DNA from 2 places in the Brucella sp. GW823-FHT04E01 genome. Region 1 is predicted to be linked to the other one. Evidence: predicted binding sites of a transcription regulator. Region 1 holds the regulator's gene; the other holds the start of a gene.

Region 1 (3,391 bases):
CGACCGTACCAACAGCCAGAAGACCGTCGGAACTCGAACGATTGGATTCGAAGAACATCGCACGTTCAAGGCAATTCTTGTCCCGTGCGGTGTAGGTGTAGGTCTTCACGCCATTGACGGATTTGACGTGGCTTGCCGCCGTCTTTTCCGAATTGGCTTTTCCCGAGGTTCCGGTTGTCGTGCAACCGGTCACCACGAAAGGCGCAATCACCAGCCCGATAAGAGCGGGCAATTTCCACTTCGCGGCGCGCGTCAATGGCTCAGTCTCATGTTAGGACCCTTAACTGATCCAGTCATCCATTCAGGCGAACACATCTGGAACGATGCGCGCGAACGTCTGACTGCGGTGCAAGTCAAAGAGGACGAAGATCAAAATCACACGTCCTACAGTCGCTCAATCGAATTCAAGGTTTTGGAATTTTTAGGCCAAAAAAAGGCGACGGGTCAAATCCCAACAATGCTGGAGACCGCTGAAAAGTCCTAAAACAATTCCGAATCGAGATTGCGAATGTGCCTACAAGCCCTTTAAATATATTAACAATTCCTTAACAAGAATTAGCGATTCAGGTAAGATATTGATTTAACGAGATTCAAAGTCTCGCAATACACGCCATATCGCTGCCTTAATTCGCCTTTGCTTGTACATTTTTTGCATACACATTCGTGGTGTTTCAAATCTTCTGCAGAATTTCTGCTTCCAGGCCGGTTCCATTGCTCTTTGTCAACTTTGACAACAGATTTGTAACATCGCGTGAGATTATGCTTTTGAGACCCGTTTCGGGTTGTTGCAATGCGAATCGGGCGAGCACGATCCGCACCTTGCAAAGCTGGGTCTTGGACAAAAACGACCCGCCACGGATACCGTGGCGGGTCGGACAAGTTCAATTCCTGACGCCGAGATGACCGCAGCGGTCACCCGAAAGAATAACCCGCACCCCGAACGGTGCGGATCGGATCGAGCGCACGACCGACATTGATCGCCTTGCGCAGCCGTCCGACATGGACGTCCACCGTGCGGTCGTCGACATAGATATCCGGTCCCCAAACGCCATCCAGAAGCTGGCTACGCGAGAAGACACGACCGGGCGACATCATGAAATATTCGAGCAGGCGGAATTCCGTTGGTCCGAGACGAACTTCCTTTTCCTTGCGATAGACACGATGCTGTTGGCGGTCGAGAACCAGATCGCCCACTTTCAGCACGTGCGAAAGAATGCTCGGATTCGACCGGCGCAACATCGCCTTGACGCGCGCAAGCAGTTCCGGCGTCGAAAATGGCTTCACGACATAGTCGTCCGCACCGACGCTCAGGCCGCGAACACGTTCGCTTTCCTCGCCACGTGCCGTCAGCATGATGATGGGCAGGCGTTCGGTTTCCGGCCATTGGCGCAAGCGACGGCAAAGCTCGATGCCCGATACGCCCGGCAACATCCAGTCCAGAATGAGCAGATCCGGTACGTTCTCGCGCAAGGCGATCTCGGCTTCGTCGCCGCGCAGCATTGTATCGACCTGGTAGCCCTCTGCCTCAAGATTATAGCGAAGAAGAACGCTCAGCGCCTCTTCGTCTTCTACCACAGCGATTTTGGGTGCCTGTGACATCCAGTATTTCCCTATCCAAATTCGGCGGGCGGTGGATACAATCCCCCCAATCGACCGCGTGCCGCCGCGCTATTCACTCATTTTCAACCGCCGGACCGTGGTCCGGTCGGCTGTAGTTCAGGGTTTACGCGCCTCATCCACGACAATACCGTGGCTCAGGTCTTCCTTCGGTCGTTCGGCCGGCATTTGCAGGCCGGTCACGATGTAGTAGACGGTCTCCGCAATATTGGTCGCGTGATCGCCGATACGCTCGATATTCTTTGCGCAGAACAGAAGATGCGTGCAGGCGGAAATATTGCGCGGATCTTCCATCATGTAGGTCAGCAGCTCGCGGAACAGTGACGTGTACATGGCATCAATCTCGTCGTCGCGGTCGCGAACGACATTGATCTGCTGCACCGAGCGCGACGCATAGGCGTCGAGAACATCCTTGAGCTGGGTCAGCGCCAGCTCGGCGAGTGTTTCGAGCCCGCGATAAAGCTTTACCGGCTGGCGTGATTCCGAAACGGCGGCAACGCGTTTGGCGATATTCTTGCCCAGATCGCCCACGCGTTCCAGATCGGCAGAGATGCGGATCGAGCCGATGATCTCGCGCAGGTCCACAGCCATGGGCTGACGCTTGGCGATAATCATCACAGCCTTGTCGTCAATCTCGCGCTCGCTGGCATCGAGAATGAGATCGTCGGAGATGACGCGCTGTGCGAGCGCATTGTCCGCATTGACGATAGCGGCGACCGACTGCTCGACCATACGTTCCGCATGTCCGCCCATTTCGGCGATCTTATGGGAGAGAAACTTCAATTCCTCGTCGTAGGAGCGAACGGTATGCTGAGACGGCATAGTAGACCTCGTAATATAAATTGCGGGGAAGCCGCACTGTCTATCTGTTGAAGCGCAGTTCCGGATCAGCCGAAGCGTCCGGTAATGTAGTCCTGCGTGCGCTTTTCGGTCGGCGCGGTGAACATGGTTTCCGTGTCACCCACTTCGACCAGATTGCCGAGGTGGAACATGGCGGTGCGCTGCGAAACACGCGCGGCCTGCTGCATGGAGTGCGTGACGATCACAATCGTATAGTTCTGGCGCAGTTCGTCGATCAGCTCCTCCACCTTCGCGGTCGCAATCGGGTCGAGCGCCGAGCACGGTTCGTCCATGAGAATGACTTCCGGGCTCACCGCAATCGCGCGTGCGATGCAAAGACGTTGCTGCTGGCCGCCCGAAAGACCGGTGCCCGCATCGTGCAAACGATCCTTCACTTCCTCGAACAAGCTCGCCTTCTGCAAGCTCGTCACGACGATTTCTTCAAGATCGGCCTTGGTGCGGGCGAGACCGTGAATGCGTGGGCCGTAGGCGACATTTTCATAAATCGACTTCGGAAACGGATTCGGCTTCTGGAACACCATGCCGACACGGGCGCGCAGTTCGACGACATCGATCTTCGGATCGTAGATGTCTTCATTGTCGAGCGTGATCTTGCCACCGACCTTGCAGCCTTCGATCGTATCGTTCATGCGGTTAAGCGAACGCAGGAAGGTAGACTTGCCGCAACCCGAAGGGCCGATCAGCGCCGTGACCATCTTTTCCTGGATTTCCAGATCGACGTCGAACAGCGCCTGCTTCTCGCCATAAAATACGCAAACCTTGTCGCCGCGCATCTTTATGGAATTGGCGTTGGCGTTCATCTTTTCTCCTACGGCTTTCTCGAGAGATCGTTCAGTCATCAGGTTCATAGCTTTCGACTCCCGTTTACCAGCGGCGCTCGAAGCGGCGGCGCAGAATGATTGCTGCAATATTC
Region 2 (3,391 bases), 300 kb from region 1:
TCGCTGGCGTCAGTCTGCACCTCAAGTTTGGAATCCGGGTAACGATTGGCTTCGTAGGGGCCATGTCCCTGAAGCGAGACGGCAAAGAAGAAGAACGGCGCATCCATGGAATCTGCTTCGCGGATGATTTCGTCGGTCAAAGCAGCGTCGGAGGCCAATGAGCCGCGCTTTTCCAGCGGTGGCATGTTTTCTTCTGACATGAACTTGTCAAAGCCCATGCTTTCATAGACGGGGCCGCGGTTCCAGAACCATTGGCGATAGGGGTGGATGGCGCGCGTCGCATAACCCTGATCCTTGAAAAAGCTTGCAAGCGAGGGAAGCGGGCGACGGATATATTGCTGATAAGGGATACTGCCGGAGGGCAGGAAGGCTTTGGAAAAACCGGTCAGAGCCTCGAACTCGACATTGGCAGTCATGCCACCGAATTCTGGCGAGAAGACATGGCCGGATTGTTCCGCCCGGACTGTCGGAATCGGGTCGGCGCTGAAAGCCACGCCCGGAAGGCGGGTCGGATCCCAGAAGGATTCGCTCATCACCATAATGACGTCAGGCTTGCTGGTATCGAATGCAGCAGGGATCAACTGCGCCGGCGGTTCGATGGCGGCAATTGCTTCGGAAGAATAGCCTTCCGGAGCGAAGACGGTAGCCATTGGCACATTCAGGATGAAGGCCATGGTAAAGCCGTTATGGGCGTAGTTTTCCTTCTGGTCCCACATGATCGGCAGGATGCGCAGACGGTCGCGCGCCAGCGAAAAACTGGCATAGTCGGAAATCACTGCGAACCAGGCGAGCAAGGGCAGCGCGAAGGCAATACGCAGCATCCGACCCTTCCATGGGATCGGATCAAAGCGCCGCCACCAGAACAGCGTCACGGTGATCATCACCGCTGCCGAAGCGATGAGAAGCAGGGCTATGCCGACCGCACTCCACGGGCGGTCACGCACCAGAAGCGGCAGAAGATCGACGATCTGACGGGCATAGAGAAAATCGCTCGGATAAAGCGGGTCACCGAGATAAAGGCTCTTTTCGCGTGCAGTTGTGGCCGCAATCAGTGCCAGCGGGGCGACAACAAAGAAGCCATAGTGAATGCGTCCGAAAATAGCGTCGCTTGCTGTCAGGACCACGACGAAGAGCGCAACGGTCGTCCATGCAGGCTTATGCGGTGTGCGGAAGAACTGCATCGTGTCGGTGAACGAGCCGCGCACGATCCATTCGACAGTGAAAACCAGCAGCGTTGAAAGTACAATGGAAGCGAGCGCAATTGCGGCGAGGCGCAGCGGCCAGGCAATACGGGCAGGCCCGAAAATCGCGGCATCGCTCCAGCGACGCGCTGCGGTATTTTCCATCACACCCGGCATGTTTTACTCACTAACTCCCGCACTTCTACAAAAAGCCTGTCACATTTCTGTCATGGAAATGTCAAGGCACGCTTGGGCCGCGAGTGATACGCACCGTGATCTGAATGGATGATGAATGGAGCATGTCTCCCGAAAGTGGGAACCGGTTTCAGGATAAAGACATGCGTAAAAACAAACAGATAGAGCATTTCGAATGTTTCAATCAAAACAGGGAATGCTCTAAAATGAAAACAGGGCCGGAACTATTCCGGCCCTGTCCATGGCATTATAGCGGATTGGATTACGAAAAGACGTCTTCCAGTCCCTTGGTCAGTTCCAGCGCCTGCCGCTCGAACAGGCGGCGATAGATGCCACCCGGCTTGCGGATAAGCGCATCATGATCGCCTTCTTCAAGGATCTTGCCCTTGTCGAAAACCAGCAACCGGTCAAGCGCACGAACCGTCGAAAGCCGGTGCGCAATGACAAGCGTCGTACGACCAACCATCAGCCGTTCCATTGCCTGCTGGATCAGCACTTCCGATTCTGAATCGAGGCTCGATGTGGCCTCATCCAGAATAAGGATTGGTGCATCTGCCAGAAACGCACGGGCAATCGCCACACGCTGACGCTCGCCACCCGAAAGCTTCACACCCCGTTCACCGACAAGCGTTGCATAGCCTTTCGGCAGGCGGCTGATGAAGTCATGCGCGCTTGCGAGGCGTGCAGCCTCTTCGATTTCCGCCTGTGTCGCACCGGGGCGGGCATAGGCGATGTTCTCGGCCAGCGTCCGGTGAAACAGGATTGGCTCCTGCTGCACGATGGCGATCTGCGATCTGAGCGATGCCTGTGTGACTTCGGCAATGTTCTGTCCGTCAATCTTGATGGCGCCGCCACTGACATCGTAGAGACGCTGGATCAGCTTGACGAACGTCGTCTTGCCCGAGCCCGAATGACCGACCAGACCAACCCGTTCGCCTGCCTCGATCTTGACTGAAAAGTCGCGATAGAGGGCTGCTTCGTGGTTGCCATAGTGGAAAGTGACGTGATCGAAGGTGATCTCGCCATTTCCAATCTTGATCGCCGGTGCACCTGGCTTGTCGGCAATGCCGTAAGGCTGTGCCTCGATGTCGACCAGTTCTTCCATGTCGTTGACCGAACGCTGCAGGTTGCGGATATGCATTCCTACGTCGCGCAGATAGCCTTGCAACATGAAGAAGGCTGTCAGGACGAAGGTGATATCACCCGCCGTTGCCTTGCCCTGGCTCCACAGATAGAGCGCAAAGGCGATGACCACGCCGCGCATCACCAGCAGGTTCGCGCCCTGAATGAAGCCATTCAGCGTACCGATCAGCCATGTGCGGCGTGTGCGACCGCGCCACTTGGAAACGACCTTTGCAAGACGCGCATCTTCACGGCTTTCCGCGCCAAATGCCTTGACAACGGCGTTGCACGAAATGGCATCGGCCAAAGCGCCGCCCATGCGCGTGTCCCAGCTATTGGCAAGCGTTGCCGCAGGCGCAACAAAGCCAAGCGAAATCACGATCGTGCAGACGATGAACAGCACCGAACCGATTGCAACCAGCAACCCCATCAGCGGCCAGTACCACGATAGAAGTACCACCGAACCAACCAGCATCAGGATTGACGGCAACAGTGCCACGATCAGCGTATCGTTGAGCAGGTCGAGCGCCCACATGGCACGCGAGACCTTGCGCACGGTCGATCCGGCAAAGGCGTTGGCGTGCCAGTCTGTCGAAAACCGCTGCAGCTTACGGAACGAACTTGCTGCCATGTCGCTCATGATCTTCAAGGTGAAGTCCGTGATGACATAGAAGGTCAGCTGACGCGTAATCAACGCCAGCGCACCCAGCGCAAGCAGGATGATCAGGGCGTGGATGGCCGCATCCCATCCACTGTCGCCGCCAAGCGACAATGCGTCGACCAGCCGACCGGAATAGAGCGGTGTCAGAACATCTGCGGCTGTTGCAAGCAGCATGCCGATTATCATCAGCGTCAGCCGCAAGGGCTGACTTCGCCAATGGCCGAAAGTGTAG

The links. Region 1 encodes PhoB, which activates phosphate uptake and scavenging genes when phosphate is short. Its sites were predicted from a motif close to TGTCATNNANCTGTCAT; they were not measured.
Positions count from the first base shown of each region.
Region 2: the regulator PhoB is predicted to act here: its motif matches at 1,396-1,412, upstream of AC1RHM_RS16995 (LTA synthase family protein).

Region 1 is NZ_JBXAIK010000004.1:683,321-686,711, forward strand. It holds gene AC1RHM_RS18340 (cell wall hydrolase) at 1-256, opposite strand, end outside; gene phoB (phosphate regulon transcriptional regulator PhoB) at 913-1,599, opposite strand; gene phoU (phosphate signaling complex protein PhoU) at 1,717-2,439, opposite strand; gene pstB (phosphate ABC transporter ATP-binding protein PstB) at 2,505-3,278, opposite strand; gene pstA (phosphate ABC transporter permease PstA) at 3,343-3,391, opposite strand, start outside.
Region 2 is NZ_JBXAIK010000004.1:383,488-386,878, reverse strand. It holds gene AC1RHM_RS16995 (LTA synthase family protein) at 1-1,358, opposite strand, end outside; gene AC1RHM_RS16990 (ABC transporter ATP-binding protein) at 1,639-3,391, opposite strand, start outside.